One region of the Rhizobium sp. WYCCWR 11128 genome, then DNA from elsewhere that is predicted to be linked to it. Evidence: predicted binding sites of a transcription regulator. Region 1 holds the regulator's gene; each other region holds the start of a gene.
What was found. The regulator LexA, encoded in region 1, represses DNA repair genes until DNA is damaged. The targets are predictions, from matches to a motif close to TGTTCNNNNTGTGTTCNG.
Positions count from the first base shown of each region.

Region 2: a site for LexA is predicted at 1,665-1,682, ahead of HX898_RS01165 (UvrD-helicase domain-containing protein). Genes of this name have one in related genera too.
Region 3: a site for LexA is predicted at 2,011-2,028, ahead of HX898_RS12285 (PA0069 family radical SAM protein). Genes of this name have one in related genera too.
Region 4: a site for LexA is predicted at 2,322-2,339, ahead of uvrA (excinuclease ABC subunit UvrA). Genes of this name have one in related genera too.

Region 1 covers NZ_JACCEZ010000001.1:1,309,107-1,313,318, reverse strand. Annotated here, with positions in the region: gene HX898_RS06365 (ComEC/Rec2 family competence protein) at 1-1,906, shown strand, start outside; gene lexA (transcriptional repressor LexA) at 1,887-2,606, opposite strand; gene HX898_RS06355 (VOC family protein) at 2,805-3,698, shown strand; gene kdsA (3-deoxy-8-phosphooctulonate synthase) at 3,695-4,212, shown strand, end outside.
Region 2 covers NZ_JACCEZ010000001.1:239,538-243,749, forward strand. Annotated here, with positions in the region: gene HX898_RS01165 (UvrD-helicase domain-containing protein) at 1-1,622, opposite strand, end outside; gene HX898_RS01170 (VOC family protein) at 1,871-2,347, shown strand; gene HX898_RS01175 (PrkA family serine protein kinase) at 2,761-4,212, shown strand, end outside.
Region 3 covers NZ_JACCEZ010000002.1:944,785-948,996, reverse strand. Annotated here, with positions in the region: gene HX898_RS12305 (4-(cytidine 5'-diphospho)-2-C-methyl-D-erythritol kinase) at 1-162, shown strand, start outside; gene moaB (molybdenum cofactor biosynthesis protein B) at 162-713, shown strand; gene HX898_RS12295 (hypothetical protein) at 737-1,051, opposite strand; gene HX898_RS12290 (glycosyltransferase family A protein) at 1,439-1,957, opposite strand; gene HX898_RS12285 (PA0069 family radical SAM protein) at 2,096-3,253, shown strand; gene HX898_RS12280 (ribonuclease HII) at 3,531-4,212, shown strand, end outside.
Region 4 covers NZ_JACCEZ010000001.1:1,164,501-1,168,712, forward strand. Annotated here, with positions in the region: gene gyrA (DNA gyrase subunit A) at 1-70, opposite strand, end outside; gene HX898_RS05670 (MarC family protein) at 307-954, shown strand; gene HX898_RS05675 (hypothetical protein) at 977-1,522, opposite strand; gene HX898_RS05680 (single-stranded DNA-binding protein) at 1,669-2,178, opposite strand; gene uvrA (excinuclease ABC subunit UvrA) at 2,461-4,212, shown strand, end outside.

The DNA.
Region 1 (4,212 bases):
CGGCACTAGGGCACCGGAGCTGAAGCGGCGGCCGGAACGCATCACCGCCATCGCCCGCGGCGCGGACGCGGCCTTCGAGATCGGCGATATCATTACCGGCAGGGCGCGGCTGACGCCGCCGGCAGGTCCGGCACTTCCCGAACTCAACGACTTCTCCTTCGGTGCCTATTTCGATGGCATCGGCGCCAACGGCTTCTTCTACGGTGCACCGACGAAGGTCGATGCGCAGGCTGGTCCCCAGGCTGCCAGATCGACGGCTGAAACGCTGCTCGAAGGGCTCTACCGGCTGCGCAGCGGCATTGGTGACCGCATAAGGTCGATCCTGCCCGGCGACACCGGCGCTTTCGCCGCTGCTCTGGTGACGGACGAGCGGCGTGCCATCTCGAATGAGACGACGGAGGCGCTGCGCCAGTCCGGTCTGGCTCATATCATCGCCATCTCCGGCCTCAACATGGCACTGTCGGCCGGCATCTTCTTCGTCGGCTTCCGGATGCTGCTCAGCCTCTTTCCCGGCATTGCTGAGGCCTACCCGACGAAGAAGATCGCTGCCGCCGGCGCGCTCATCGCTGTCACCGCCTATTTCCTGATTTCGGGCTTTGCGGTCTCTGCCGAACGCGCCTTCATCATGATGGCCATCATGTTGGTTGCCGTCTTCTTCGACCGGCCGTCGATCAGCCTGCGCAATGTCGCTCTCTCCGCGCTCGTCATCATCGTCATTTCGCCGTCCGAGGTTTTGGGTCCGAGCTTCCAGATGTCTTTTGCAGCGACATTGGCGCTGGTCTCGGGCTATCAGCTGTGGAAGGACCGGCGCGTCCGCGAAAACGCCTTCCTGAAGCTGCCGATCATCAGGCCATTCGTTACGGTTGCGGGCTTCTTCGGCGGCATCTTCCTGACCTCGCTGATCGGCGGTTTTTCCACCGCGCTGTTTTCGATCGAGCATTTTCATCGCCTGACCGCCTACGGCCTGCCGGCAAACCTCGCGACAATGCCGATCATCTCCTTCATCATCATGCCGGCCGGCCTGCTGGCGATGCTGCTCATGCCTTTCGGCCTGGACGTTTTGCCTTGGAAGGTGGTGGGATTCGGCCTCGATCTGGTGATCGCGGTCGCAAAGACGGTGTCCGGCTGGGATGGCAATATAGACGTCGGCCGCTTGCCCGCCTGGTATTTCGCCGTCGCCGTGGCAGGCTTTCTGCTGCTGACGCTGCTCCGCACCCGGTTGCGCCATGTCGGCACATCGATCATCGCGGTCGCAACGCTCATCCTGCTGCTTCTGCCGGGTCCCCGTCCGCCGGATTTGGTGATTTCGGAGGATGGCAGTCTCGTCGCAATCGTCGAGGCGGCAGCCATGGCGTCCAACCGTGAAAGACCGCCGGATTTCATCTTCGACCAGTGGCAGAGAGCGCTGGTCCTGCCGAGGCATGATCCGCCGAAGATGCTGGATGGTCCTGCTATCCCGCCTGAGGGAGAAGACCGCCGCGTCAGGCTTTCCCGCGATCAGCAGAACGAAGCAAGGACCGCGATGCGGGCGGCCACAGCGGGCGGTGACGCAAACCGCTTTTCCTGCGTCAAGAAGGCCTGGTGCACATCAAGGCTCGCCAATGGTCAGGTGGTTGCTGTCATCGACAATGCCGCCTATCTCGGTCCGGCATGCGACGCGGCCGATATCGTCGTGACCTCGGTCCGCCTTCGCTTCAACAGCTGCCGCTCGGGTGCGACGCTCTTCACCGGTGAGACGCTGCGCAGGACCGGATCCATCGAGTTGCGCTTCACGGACGCCGGCCTGGAGGTCGCAACCGCATTCGATGCATTGTCGCGGCCATGGATGCGCCATCGCGCCTATGACTGGCGCAGCAACAGCTTTACCGAATCGGGCCTAGCCAATGTCAGTGATAGCGGCGAATGAGACCGACGAGTTTACCCTGAACCTTGACACGGTCCGGCCCGAAAATCCGGGTCTCGTAAGCCGGGTTGGCGGCCTCCAGCGCGATCGAGGCGCCCTTGCGGCGGAAGCGCTTGAGTGTCGCTTCTTCGTCGTCGACGAGAGCAACGACGATGTCGCCAGGACTTGCGGTGCTGCCGTTGCGAATGATCACGGTGTCGCCGTCGAAGATGCCTGCGTCGATCATCGAATCGCCCTTGACCTCCAGCGCATAATGTTCACCGGAGCCGAGCATGTCGGCCGGAACGACGATGTCGTGGGTATTGTTCTGGATCGCCGAGATCGGCACACCGGCAGCGATTCGGCCCATGACCGGCACGGAGACCGAGTTGCCGTTGTCGGCGACGGGCTTTGCGGGAGCAGGGGCGGTGACCGGCTGCGGTTTGCCGAGGCTGCCCTCGATGACGCTCGGCGAAAAGCCGCGCCGGGGCTGAATGCTGGGGCTGTAGGCCTCCGGAAGCTTGATGACCTCAAGCGCGCGGGCGCGGTTCGGTAGGCGGCGAATGAAGCCTCGCTCCTCCAGCGCCGTAATCAAGCGATGAATCCCGGACTTGGAGGCGAGGTCCAGGGCATCCTTCATTTCGTCGAAAGATGGCGGAACGCCGGATTCCTTCATGCGCTCATGAATGAAAAGGAGAAGCTCCTGTTGTTTGCGCGTGAGCATCGACGTTGTGACCTCGTGATTGAAACAAATCCAGAACAGACACTATATGTTCCATATGTGTTCCGCAAGTAGCTAAATTTCCGTAAAACTTGGCGCCAACTCGTTGAGATTTTTATTTTCATTCGCCGGATTGGCACACAAGTCTTGCCTTGGGCGGCACTCTCACACATCTCTGCCGTGTTAGGAGAGGGGGATATCATGAACGAGCACTCCGCCAAACCGCACCCGCTGGATCATGTCGTGCTGCCGGTCGTCAATATCGATCTGGCGCGCGAGAGGCTCGGCAAGCTCGGCTTCACTGTTGCCGCCGATGCGCGCCATCCCTTCGGAACGGAGAATGCCTGCGTCTTCTTTGCCGACAAGACCTATCTGGAGCCGCTCGGGATTGCGAGCGTCGAGGAGAGCGAGGCATCAGCGCGGCAAGGCAATGTCTTCACCGCCCGCAACCAGGCCTTTCGCTTCCGCTGTGGCGAGGAGGGGCTTTCGGGGCTGGCTTTCGGCAGCAAGGATGCCGGCATCGATCATCAGAATTTCGTCGGCAACGGATCGAGCGCCGGCGAGATGCTGCAGTTCACCCGGCCGATGACGATGCCGGACGGTTCCGAGACGATTGCCGGCTTCAAGCTGGCTTTCGCCGGCGACCTGCGCGCGCCTGATCTCCTGCTCTTCACCGTCGAGCGCGTCACGCTGCCGGCTGACCGCGCCGCGCTGGAGACGCATGCCAATGGCGTCACCGGCCTAATCGAGATCGCGCTTTGCACGCCGGAGCCGGCCGCCTTCGCTGCCTTCGTCAGCCTTGCCGTGGCGCAATCGGCAGTCGAGAAGACCGGGTTCGGCGTCAATATCGCAGCATCGAATGCGAAAATCAGCCTGATGACGCCGGAAGGGCTGGAGGCCTATTTCGACATCGCCGGCTCATCCGCAGATCGCGGCCTGCGCGGCCGGGCAATCCTCTTCACTGTCGCCGATCTTGCCGTGACAGAAGCGCATTTGGCTGCTAACGGGGTGACATACACGCGCAAGAACAATCGCATTCTGGTGAAGCCCGCGCCCGGGCAGGGCACGCTCTTCGCCTTCGAGGAAACACGATGAGCACTGATACGAATTCCGAAGTCAGGATCGGCGAAGGCCAAGGCCAGGTCACTTTTTCCAATACCGGCCGCCTGTCGCTGATTGCCGGTCCCTGCCAGATGGAGAGCCGCGACCACGCCTTCATGGTTGCCGGCACGCTGAAAGAGCTTTGCGGAAAGCTCGGCATCGGCCTCGTCTACAAGAGCTCCTTCGACAAAGCGAACCGGACCTCGCTTTCGGCCGAACGCGGTATCGGGATCGAAAAGGGCATGGAGGTCTTTGCCGACCTCAAGAAGGAATTCGGCTTTCCCGTCCTGACCGACGTTCATACCGCCGAGCAATGCGGGGAGGTGGCAAAGGTCGTCGATGTCCTGCAGATCCCGGCCTTCCTTTGCCGCCAGACCGACCTTCTTATCGCCGCCGCCAAGACCGGCCGCGTCGTCAATGTCAAGAAGGGCCAGTTCCTCGCTCCCTGGGATATGAAGAACGTCCTGAAGAAGCTCAATGCCAGCGGCAATCCGAACGTGCTGCTGTG
Region 2 (4,212 bases), 1.1 Mb from region 1:
TGCTCGGCAAGTTCGGTATGCGGCGTGTTTTCAAGCAGTTCCTGCCATCGGCGGAAAGATTGAATCACGTCGAAGAGCGCCTTTCGCGCCTTCGGCTTCAGCTCGTCGGTCTCGATGATGTCGGCGGCTGCCGCAAGCATCGGGATATCGCGGGCACGCGCATAGTCGTGCAGCGCGCGCACCGTCGTGTCGCCGAGGCCGCGCTTCGGGGTGTTGACGATGCGTTCGAAGGCGAGGTCGTCAGCCGGCTGCGCAACGAGGCGGAAATAGGCCATGGCATCGCGGATCTCGAGGCGCTCGTAGAAGCGCGGGCCGCCGATGACGCGGTAGTTGAGGCCAAGGGTGACGAAGCGGTCTTCGAATTCGCGCATCTGAAAGGAGGCGCGCACGAGGATCGCCATGTCGTTCAAGAGATGCTTGCCGCGCTGGAGCTGCTCGATCTCCTCTCCGATGGCGCGGGCTTCCTCCTCCGAATCCCAGGAGGCGTGGACCTGCACCTTGACGTCGTCGGGATCGGAGCGGTCGGTGAACAGCGTCTTGCCGAGGCGGCCCTCATTATGGGCGATCAGATGGGCGGCGGCCCCGAGGATATGTTCGGTCGAGCGGTAGTTGCGCTCGAGCTTGATGACCTTGGCGCCGGGGAAATCCTTTTCGAAGCGCAGGATATTGTCGACCTCGGCGCCGCGCCAGCCATAGATCGACTGATCGTCGTCGCCGACGCAGCAGACGTTCTGCAGCTCGCCCTTGGGGCGCTGGGCGAGAAGCCTGAGCCACATGTACTGGGCGGTGTTGGTATCCTGGTACTCGTCAACGAGGATATAGCGGAAGCGGCCGTGATATTCCTTCAAGAGATCCGGGTTCTTGCGGAAGATCGCGATCGGATGCATCAGCAGGTCGCCGAAATCACAGGCGTTCAGCGTCGAGAGGCGGGCTTGATAGGCGACATAGAGATCGCGGCCGCGGCCGTTGGCAAAGGCGCGGGCGTCGCCCTCAGGGATATCGGCGGGGCCGAGACCCTTGTTCTTCCAGGTGTCGATCATGCCGGTGAACTGCTTGGCCGGCCAGCGCTTGTCGTCGAGGCCTTCGGCCTGGATGATCTGCTTGATCAGGCGGACGACGTCGTCGGTATCGAGAATGGTGAAATCGGAGCGCAGGCCGACGAGCTCGCCGTGGCGGCGCAGAAGTTTGACGCCGATCGAATGGAAGGTGCCGAGCCAGGGCATGCCTTCGACGGCGCCGCCGACGAGCAACGCGATGCGCTCCTTCATCTCGCGGGCAGCCTTGTTGGTGAAGGTGACGGCGAGGATCTGCGAGGGGAAGGCGCGGCCGGTATTGAGGAGATGGGCAATGCGGGTCGTCAGCACGCGCGTCTTGCCGGTGCCGGCGCCGGCGAGCACGAGGACGGGGCCTTCCAGTGTTTCGACGGCTTCGGTCTGCTCGGGGTTCAGCCCGGCGAGGTAATCCGGTCGCTTGCCGCCGTCGCGAGCCGCCATGGCGCGGGCGGCGATGCCGCCACTGGCGGCGGGCGCCCTTTCGGCGGTTGCGGCAGGCGGCTGCGGCTTGCGCGCCATCTCGCCCGGCTCTTCGTCGAAGAAGGGCATATCGTCGAAACTATTGCTCATGGCGCGTAATGTAGTGATTCGGGAAGGAAAGACCAGAAAAGATGTTCTGCTTTCATTCCCGAGCCGGCGCTATTCCAAGCGGTATGTTACGGGCGGCAATGCCACCGCCGAGCCCGGCTGTGGTCGCCATGCGGGCGGGCGGGGCTAAAAATTTCCAATCGGAGCATGTCGGAACCGGCGCTGGTGGGGCGTCCTTGGATCATCGGACAGCAGTCCGGATCAACACCCGTCAACAAGGAGGCCGTTTCATGCCGAAGGTCGTTTCAAATCTCTGGTTCGCCGAGGAAGCGCGCGAAGCCGTCGAATTCTACGTGTCTGTTATCCCGGACTCCAGGATCGGCCGCACCACCATATTGCCGGCGGAAACGCCGAGCGGGCCCCCCGGCAGCGTCGAGCTGATCGAGTTCACGCTCGCCGACCAGGCCTTTCTGGCCATGAAGGCCGGCCCGCTCGATAGTTTCAACCATTCCTTTTCGATCGCGATTCTCGTGGAAAGCCAGGCCGAGATCGATCGGATATGGGAGGCCTTTCTCGGCAATGGCGGCACGCCGGAGGCCTGCGGCTGGCTAAAGGACCGCTGGGGCCTTTCCTGGCAGATCGTGCCGCGCGTGCTGTCCGAGATGATCGCCGACAGCGACCGCGAGCGGGCCAGGCGCGTAACCGAAGTGATGCTCGGCATGGTCAAGATCGATGTGGCCGCACTGGAGAAGGCATTCAACGGCTGAGTCGCGCGGGGTAGCCGCATAATCACGATGCGGGGCGCATGGCTGGGATGCGCCGTTTTCCAGCATGTCTGGAGCGGATCGGCACACGCTGTCCCGCATCGACTTTGGGCAGTTTCACAGCCAAATCGTCGATTTCTCCAGAGCTCGAATCACGGGCGACATTGCACACCCTTTTCATCTTTCTGTCACGTCGCGAAATGTGCTGATATCGCAATAGCCCTTTTCTCAACTACAATAAGAAACAGTTTCGTAGAGTAAAAAAATAACCGGTGCACGCACGTTTTTGTGCATTGCCAGAAACAGCCGGTGAGCGTGGAATATACCTGCGAAACTATTGATTCTTAGGAATGTCGTGGCCATCTCCTTTGGTATGACGACCTAGAGCCTGTGGCATTAACCTTGATGGAGGGCCCATGCTGAGCGAATCCGTATTCGATGCGTTCACCCGCAGCTATGATGCGCGTCGCGAGACCGATATGTCGATCTCGGAGTATCTCGATCTTTGCAAAAAGGAACCGCTTGCCTATGCCAATGCGACCGAGCGGCTGCTCGCCGCGATAGGCGAGCCGCAGATGGTCGATACTGCCAGGGACACGCGCCTCGGCCGGATCTTCATGAACCGGACCATCCGGATCTATCCGGCCTTTGTCGGCTTCCACGGCATGGAAGAGACAATCGAACGCATCGTTTCCTTCTTCCGGCATGCAGCGCAGGGACTCGAGGAGCGCAAGCAGATCCTCTATCTGCTCGGCCCGGTCGGCGGCGGCAAGTCATCTCTGGCAGAGCGGTTGAAGCTGCTGATGGAGCTTCATCCGATCTACGTGCTGAAGGCCGGTGACGAGATCAGCCCCGTTTTCGAAAGTCCGCTCAACCTATTCGACCCGGACACGATGGGATCGCTCCTGCAGGAGCAATACGGCATTCCCCTGCGGCGCCTGAGCGGACTGATGAGCCCGTGGTGCCTGAAGCGGCTCGACGATTTCGGGGGCGATATTTCCCGCTTCCGCGTCGTCAGAGTACAGCCTTCGCGGTTGCGCCAGATCGCCATCGCCAAGACCGAGCCTGGAGACGAGAACAATCAGGATATCTCGTCGCTGGTCGGCAAGGTCGATATCCGCAAGCTGGAGACCTATTCCCAGAACGATCCCGATGCCTACAGCTATTCGGGCGGCCTCAATCGCGCCAATCAGGGCGTGCTCGAATTCGTCGAGATGTTCAAGGCGCCGATCAAGATGCTGCATCCGCTGCTGACGGCGACGCAGGAAGGGAACTATATCGGCTCCGAGAATATCGGCGCCATCCCCTTCTCCGGCATCGTCCTTGCGCATTCGAACGAGGCGGAATGGCAGACCTTCAAGGCCAACAAGAACAACGAAGCGTTCATCGACCGTATTTGCGTGATCAAGGTGCCCTATTGCCTGCGCGTGACGGAAGAGCAGAAGATCTACGAGAAGCTGATCGAGGGATCGGAACTCACCGATGCGCCATGCGCCCCGGCAACGCTCGAAATGCTGGCCCGCTTCTCCGTGCTTTCACGTCTGCGCAAGCATGAGAATTCGACGTACTTCTCGAAGATGCGCACCTATGACGGCGAAAGCCTGAAGGAGACGGATCCGCGCGCCCGTAGTGTCCAGGAATATCGGGATGCCGCCGGCATCGACGAGGGCATGGACGGCATATCGACCCGCTTCGCCTTCAAGGTGCTCGCCTCCACTTTCAATCACGACACCACGGATATCGGTGCCGATCCGGTTCATCTGATGTATGTACTGGAGCAGTCGATCCGCCGCGAGCAGTTTTCCGACGATGTCGAGAAGCGATATCTGGAATTCATCAAGGCCGATCTTGCGCCGCGTTACGCAGAG
Region 3 (4,212 bases), on a different contig from region 1:
CAAGCTCACGGCGCCCTGTTGACCCGCATGTCCGGTTCCGGCGCCACCTGTTTCGGCATCTTTGAGAGCATGACTGCTGCCGAACATGCAGCGGCAGCTCTTCACGACGAGCGCCCTGGCTGGTATTTCCAGGCGGCGAAAACGGTTTCGGGAGGCGCATGATGGCAGGTCTGGACGAAAAGCGGCCCTTCATCGCGATCGGCATTGCGGTTCTGACGATCTCGGATACACGCACGCCGGAGACGGACAAGTCAGGCGACACGCTGGCGGCGCGGATTACGGAGGCGGGGCATAGGCTGGTCGACCGGGGGATCGTGCCCGATGATCGCGAAAAGATTGCCGCGCGGGTGAAGGCCTGGACTGAGAACCAAGACATAGACGTCGTCATCACCACCGGCGGCACCGGCTTTACCGGCCGCGATGTGACGCCAGAGGCGCTGGAACCTTTGTTCGAAAAGCGGATGGACGGTTTTTCCGCCATCTTCCACCGGATCTCCTACGAGAAGATCGGCACGGCGACGATCCAGTCGCGCGCCACGGCAGGCGTTGCCAACGCGACCTTCATCTTCGTGCTGCCGGGTTCGCCCGGCGCCTGCCGGGATGCCTGGGACGGCATTCTGAAAGGACAGCTCGACTACCGCAGCGCGCCGTGCAATTTCGTCGAGATCATGCCGCGTCTGGACGAACACCTGAAACGCGGCGCGACGAAGTAGACTGCCTGCAACAGCCGTATTCCCTATGTCGCAAGACCCGGCAGGACCGGCATCGTGTCCCAGCTGTCACCCGACAGCAGGACGCAGCTTATGCCGTGAACATCCGTGACGATGAGTGTCCAGGTGCCGCTTTCGGCGGCATAGACCTCGAGAATGGCGTTCTGGTTGATCAGTCCGACTGCCGTGAGCTTTTCGGCGAAGTTCTTGTCGAGGAAATTGACGATTTCGGGTCGGCCTGCGCAACTGCGCATCATCTGCGATGCTGCCGAATGCGGATGCGCGATCACCAATGTCGGCAATATGACGGCTATGAGGCCGTAGATCATACTGCGTACCATGACGCACCTCCTTTCGCCGGGAGCCCGGCAGAAGAGGAGATTTTCGCTGACCTGTTCTGCCGTTCACCGGCATTCCATGGCCATTCCGTTGCGAAGCGAGGCGCTTCGACGGCGCCATATTTGAATTATAGCGCGAAATCCTATTGGGCGCCATCTTTTGCGCGACGACGGGAGGAGCATGATACTCCTCCGAGGTTCGGCGACCCGCCCCTCATCCGGCTGCCGCCACCTTCTCCCCGTAAACGGGGCGAAGGGACATGCCGCACCGGCTTCCCTCAATCTCGACGCTGCGTTTGGCACGTCCCCTCTCCCCGTTTTTTACGGGGAGAGGGTTAGGGTGAGGGGCTGCCATTGGCGCGAAGGCAGGATGACGAAGAGCGGAATTGCTTAGCGTGCAGCGCGGGCAACCCATGACGGAATCAGTTCGCTCGCGAGCTTGCGCGGCTTCTGGCCCTTGACGAATTCGGTAAGTCGCATGCCGCTTTTGGCGATGGCGAGCGCCTGCTTCTTCGGCAGGAGAAAGCCGAGTTCCAGCGGCGGCACGGCTCGGCCGACACGCTGGAAGAACGGGCGCCTATAGCCGCGCGATGCGGTGAAGCGCGCCGGCAGTTTGTTCAGCGCGACATATTCGGCGATCTCATCGATCCAGCCGGCCTGCGGTCTGGCGCCCGGCTCGACGAAGAGCAGCCATTCGCCGCGCGCCGAACGGACGATGTCCTTGATATCCCATTGCGAATGGAAGCGGCAACCGGCGGCGTCGGCGACCCGCGAGGTGCCGTCGCGCGAGCCGTGATCGAGCACGACCACGTCGCTCACAAGCCCCTCCACCGCGCCTGCCACCAATACCGATAAAGTCTGTGCCAGCTCAGATTCCTGATCCTGACATTCGAGAACAACCGTCAACATTGACCATTTATAATGCGCCGCACAAATTTTTGCCAGCACCGTTTTCCTCATTTTGTTCTTGCATTGTTCTTATTTTGCAGATAGGAATTTAATCAGCAAAACGGGCGGAGGCGATGGCTTTCGCCGCGGGAGAATCCGATGAGAGAGCAGTCCCTGGCAGGGCAGGCCGCATTCGCGCCTGCCAATACGGCAGATATTGCCGATGCGATGATCGTTTCCTCCGGTCTGAGAGTCGAGGTCGATCGGCGGCGCGGACGTGGGGCGGGACTGAACCCGACAGGTCGGTTCGAAGCGCAGCAGCGCGAGACCATCGACGGTGGCTGGCAGACATGGGAAGAGCTGCCGCCCTTCAAGACGGAAGTGCAGGTCGAGAAGCCGCGCACGGCCATCACCCGTAACGAATCGCCGGACCTTTCCTTCGACCGCTCGATCAATCCCTATCGCGGCTGCGAGCATGGCTGCATCTATTGTTTCGCCCGACCGACACACGCCTATATGGGGCTTTCTGCGGGGCTCGATTTCGAGACCAAGCTCTTTGCCAAGCCCGATGCGGCAAAACTCCTGGAGCGGGAGCTCGCCAAGCCCGGCTACAAGGTGCGGGTGATCGCGATCGGCACCAATACCGATCCCTATCAGCCGATCGAGAAGGAATGGCGCATCATGCGCGGCATTCTCGAGGTGTTGAACAAGGCGAACCATCCGGTATCGATCGTCACCAAGTCGGCGATGATCCTGCGTGATCTCGACATCCTGCAGGAGATGGCAGGCAAGAACCTGGTGCGCGTCGGCGTCTCGGTGACCACGCTGGATCGCAAGCTTGCCCGGACGATGGAGCCGCGTGCCGCCACACCGCCGCGGCGGCTGGAGACGATCCACACCCTTGCCGAAGCAGGCATCCAGACGGCTGTCATGGCCGCCCCGCTCATCCCGGCGCTGAACGACCACGAGCTGGAGCGCATCCTCGAATCGGCCAAGGCTGCCGGCGCCGCGGAGGCGAGCTATGTCATCCTCAGGCTGCCGCTCGAGGTCAGCCCGCTGTTTCGCGACTGGCTGCTGCAGCATTACCCCGATCGTTACCGGCACGTGATGTCGCTGGTGCGCTCGATGCGCGGCGGCAAGGATTACGATGCCGAATTCGGCAAGCGCATGAAGGGCGCCGGCCCCTATGCCTGGCAGATCGCAAGGCGCTTTGAAATGGCCTCCAGACGTTTCGGCCTGACGCGCCGCAGCGTGCCGCTGCGCGACGATCTGTTCGTACCGCCGGATGGCAGCGGCGTGCAGCTGTCGCTGCTCTAACCTTTGTTTTTAGGACTCCGGATGGAAACTGCTTCGCACTTTCCCTGGAATTACCTCTAGCCTTTTACGCAATTCCGGACGGAAAACCGCTGCACACTTTTCCTGGAATTGCTTCAAGCTTGCGCATCGGCGTCTCGACAAAACCGCCCTGTTTTCGAGCCCCGAGCGCAATTCCCGCGGATGGCCTTGACCGCCACCATCCGTCGGGCCAGTCCCCGGCCGCCGCCCTGATCCGGGGACTTGCGGGAAATCGGGTTGGCGTGCGAGGTTCAGCCGCATGAAACCTCGCACGCCACCCGATTCTCCCCTGCTTTTCGACACGGCTCCGCTCGTGCCGGATTTCAAACTCGAGCTCAAAGCCCGCAAGGCCGGCCATTGGCCGGTCGCCGGCGCCGATGAGGCAGGCCGCGGGCCGCTGGCCGGGCCTGTCGTCGCTGCCGCCGTCATCCTCGATCCGAAGCGCATCCCTGAGGGTCTGAACGATTCCAAGCAGCTTTCGGCGCAACGGCGCGAGGAACTGTTCGTGCAGATTCTGGCGACTGCGACCGTCTCCATCGCCTCCTCCAGTTCGACGCGCATCGACGAGACGGATATCCGCAAGGCAAGCCTCGACGCCATGCGCCGGGCCATCTGCAGCCTCTCCGTTCCGGCCAGCTACGTGCTGACCGACGGGCTCGACGTGCCGCCCGGCCTCGACTGCCCCGGACAGGCCGTGGTCAAGGGCGATGCCCGCTCGGTCTCGATCGCCGCCGCCTCGATCGTCGCCAAGGTGACGCGTGACCGGATGATGGCGCGGGCCCATCATGTATTTCCGGATTACGGTTTTGCAGCGCATGTGGGTTACGGCACGGCGCAACACCGTGCCGGCATCGAGAGGCACGGCCCTTGTTCGCTCCACCGGATGAGCTTCAGGCCGTTGCGCAAGACCGAGGATGGTCCCGAGACGGACGAGCTGCTTT
Region 4 (4,212 bases), 140 kb from region 1:
CCTCCATGATGGAGATGGGCTCGATGCCTGGCGGGAGCTTCCCGCCGCCGGGGGGTGTTTGCTCAGTCAAAACAGATCACGATCTCTTCTAGAATCACTTGAAGATTTATAGCGGAAAGCCTGTTGCCGCGCCAATTTCACAGCGCGTTTTGAACAGGCTTTTGCGGCTTAAAGAGGGTAAAACATGCAAGTTGCGCGGCCGGACCGGACAAATCCGCCGCGAGCCGCCGCGGAATATTTGCCAAATCGAAATCCCCGCTTCACAATCATAAAAACCACGCACCCATGTGGGGTTCCGGAGAGCCGATGGCAAGCGCCGACCAATTGATCAACGCCTTCACGACGCTGCTCGTCACCATCGATCCACCGGGGCTTGCGCCGATCTTTCTGGGCCTGACGACGGGCATGAGCCGAACCGAGCGCAAGCAGGTGGCGCTGCGCGGCTCGGTCATCGCTTTCATCATCCTCGCCGTCTTCGCGCTGTTTGGCGCCGGCGTGCTCGGCGTGCTCGGGATTTCGATCGGCGCCTTCCGCATCGCCGGCGGGCTGCTGCTGTTCTGGATCGCCTTCGAGATGGTGTTCGAGAGGCGGCAGGAGCGCAAGGAGAAGGCGACCGAGGCGGCGATCACCAAGGATCATATCGAGAATATCGCCGTCTTCCCCCTCGCCTTGCCGCTGATTGCCGGCCCGGGTGCGATCTCGGCGACGATCCTGCTTGCCGGCACGCTGGCCACCTCGATCGGAAAAGCGCAGCTGATCGGCGTCATTGCCGCCAATCTGCTGCTGACCTTCCTCATGCTGCTCATCGCCGAAAGGCTTGACCGTTTCCTCGGCGTCACCGGCCGGGCCATCCTGACACGGCTCCTCGGCGTCATCCTCGCAGCGCTTGCCGCACAATTCGTCGTCGACGGGGCTAAGTCGGCGTTCAACCTCATCAGCGCGACGCCGCACTGAAAAACCTCGAGCGCCTTTCAATCTAAACTGCGAGAAGTGCGAACGCCTCATCCGGCGTTTCAGGAACCTGCTCCATAGTCAATGCGCGCACGATAGCTCTCGTCAACTCGCGAAAAATATCTATCGACGAACCTATGTCCGAATGCGCCATGCGATCAAAGGAGAGAATTCCAAAACTGGGCAATGCAGCCTCACCAAGATCCTCTATCCCCTTGAACAGCCCCGGCATGTACTCCGCGGCAAATCCGGTAAGCACTTTGTGGTGACTTGGAGCAAGTGATAGGGACCAACTCTCTCCCTTGGTACGTTCAATCGGGACATTCACCTGCAGATCTTGCGTTTTAATGGACTGATCCAGGGTGACTGACAGCAAACCATATACCGTCATGCCTCCAACCGGCCGAGCTATTTCCGCAGCCACGCTTTTCCGATGAGGAATCCCTTCTCCGCTGACGAAAACTTTGCTCTCCCACAGATGGCATCGCGTTGAATCCATCGACGGCGGTGCCTCGTCCAACCAAAGTCGGAGGCGCGTACCGGAATCTTTCTTAAAGATGTGGCAGCTCATTCCGAAATAACTCCCCAAAATGGTGCGAAATCATTCAGGCGGATGTGGTCTGAAGCATCTGCCGCGAAATCAAAGAAAAAGAGCATGACGCCATCCAAGGCATCATGCTCTCTCACGTCTTTCACAAAGCCCGGAAAGGCTACCGATCAGAACGGGATATCGTCGTCGAGATCCCGCGAGAAGTTGCCGCCGCTGCCACCGCCGCGGCTCGGCGATGAAGCGGGAGCCGGAGCACCGTAGTCATCGCCATAATCGTTGCCGCCACCGGCACTGCCACGGCCGCCGCTCGCACCCCCGCCTTCACCGCGACCGTCGAGCATCGTCAGCGTCGAACCGAAACCCTGCAGCACCACTTCCGTGCTGTAGCGGTCCTGGCCCTGCTGGTCCTGCCACTTGCGGGTCTGCAGCTGGCCTTCGATATAGAGCTTGGCGCCCTTCTTCACATATTGTTCGACGACCTTGCAGAGGCCCTCGTTGAAGACGACGACGGTGTGCCATTCGGTCTTCTCACGGCGCTCGCCGGAATTGCGGTCGCGCCAGGTCTCCGAGGTCGCGATACGAAGATTGGCGATCGGCCGGCCATCCTGAGTGCGACGGATTTCGGGGTCCGCACCGACGTTTCCAATCAGAATTACCTTATTCACACTACCAGCCATACTTCTCACCCTGCCTGCCGCCCTGCCCGGCGGCGTTTAATCGATCGGCGCACCTTAAACCATCACGGACCGCCGATGCGCATGGGCGGCATTTAATCCACATGTTTATCCATCAGAAAGCCGCATGCATTCATCAGGAATTTTGTTCTTTATTTGTTCTAGTTTATCCGTATGATCCTGTCAACAGAATCGAAAACCTTGACCGTAGTGGACATTCAGCCTCGACTCGCCCGTCGGCATCACTAAATAAGGGCTGTCATCCAGAAAACCAAAGCAGAGACGATGAGCGAACTGAAGACGATCTCCATCCGCGGCGCGCGCGAGCATAATCTCAAGAGCATCGATCTCGATCTGCCGCGTAACAAGCTGATCGTCATGACCGGGCTTTCGGGTTCCGGCAAATCCTCGCTCGCCTTCGACACGATCTATGCCGAGGGCCAGCGGCGCTATGTCGAGAGCCTGTCGGCCTATGCCCGGCAATTCCTCGAAATGATGCAGAAGCCAGATGTCGACCAGATCGACGGGCTGTCGCCGGCAATCTCGATCGAGCAGAAGACGACCTCGCGCAATCCGCGCTCGACGGTCGGCACCGTTACCGAGATCTACGACTACATGCGCCTGCTCTTTGCCCGCGTCGGCGTTCCCTATTCGCCGGCGACCGGCCTGCCGATCGAAAGCCAGACCGTCAGCCAGATGGTCGACCGCATCCTGGATTTCGGCGAGGGCACCCGTCTTTATATCCTTGCGCCGCTCGTGCGCGGGCGCAAGGGCGAATACAAGAAGGAACTGGCGGAGCTGATGAAGAAGGGCTTCCAGCGCGTCAAGGTCGACGGGCAGTTCTACGAGATCGCCGAGGCGCCGGTGCTCGACAAGAAATACAAGCACGACATCGACGTGGTGGTCGACCGCATCGTCGTGCGCTCGGATGTCTCCGCGCGCCTGGCGGACAGTCTGGAGACCTGCCTGAAGCTTGCCGACGGGCTGGCGGTCGCCGAATTCGCCGACAAGCCGCTGCCGCCGGAAGAGACGTCGGCCGGCGGCTCGGCCAACAAGTCGCTGAACGAGACGCATGAACGCGTGCTGTTTTCGGAGAAGTTTGCCTGCCCGGTCTCCGGCTTCACCATTCCGGAGATCGAACCCAGGCTCTTCTCCTTCAACAATCCCTTCGGCGCCTGCCCGACCTGCGATGGCCTCGGTGCTCAGCAGAAGATCGATCCGGATCTGATCGTGCCCGAGCCCGAGCGGACGCTGCGCGACGGGGCGATCGCGCCCTGGGCCAAGTCGACCTCGCCCTATTACAATCAGACGCTGGAAGCGCTCGGCAAACATTACGGCTTCAAGCTCGGTACCCGCTGGAACGATCTTTCCGACGAGGCCAAGGACGTCATCCTCAACGGCACCAACGATAAGATCGAATTCCACTATGCCGACGGCGCCCGCTCCTACACGACGCAGAAGAATTTCGAAGGCATCATCACCAATCTCGAGCGCCGCTGGAAAGAGACCGATTCCGCCTGGGCGCGCGAGGATATCGAGCGCTTCATGTCGGCCGCCCCCTGCCCTTCCTGCAACGGCTTCCGCCTGAAGCCCGAGGCCTTGGCGGTGAAGATCGACACTCTGCATATCGGCGAAGTGACCGGTATGTCGATCCGCGTCGCCCGCGACTGGTTCGAGACGCTGCCGGCAAGCTTCAATGCCAAGCAGAACGAGATCGCCGTGCGCATCCTCAAGGAAATCCGCGACCGGCTGCGCTTCCTCAACGATGTCGGCCTGGAATATCTCAGCCTGTCGCGCAATTCCGGCACCTTGTCGGGCGGCGAAAGCCAGCGCATCCGGCTTGCCTCGCAGATCGGCTCGGGGCTGACCGGCGTGCTCTACGTGCTCGATGAGCCGTCGATCGGCCTGCATCAGCGCGACAATGCCCGGCTGCTCGACACGCTGAAGCACCTGCGCGACATCGGCAACACCGTCATCGTCGTCGAACATGACGAGGATGCGATCATGACGGCCGACGACGTCGTCGATATCGGCCCG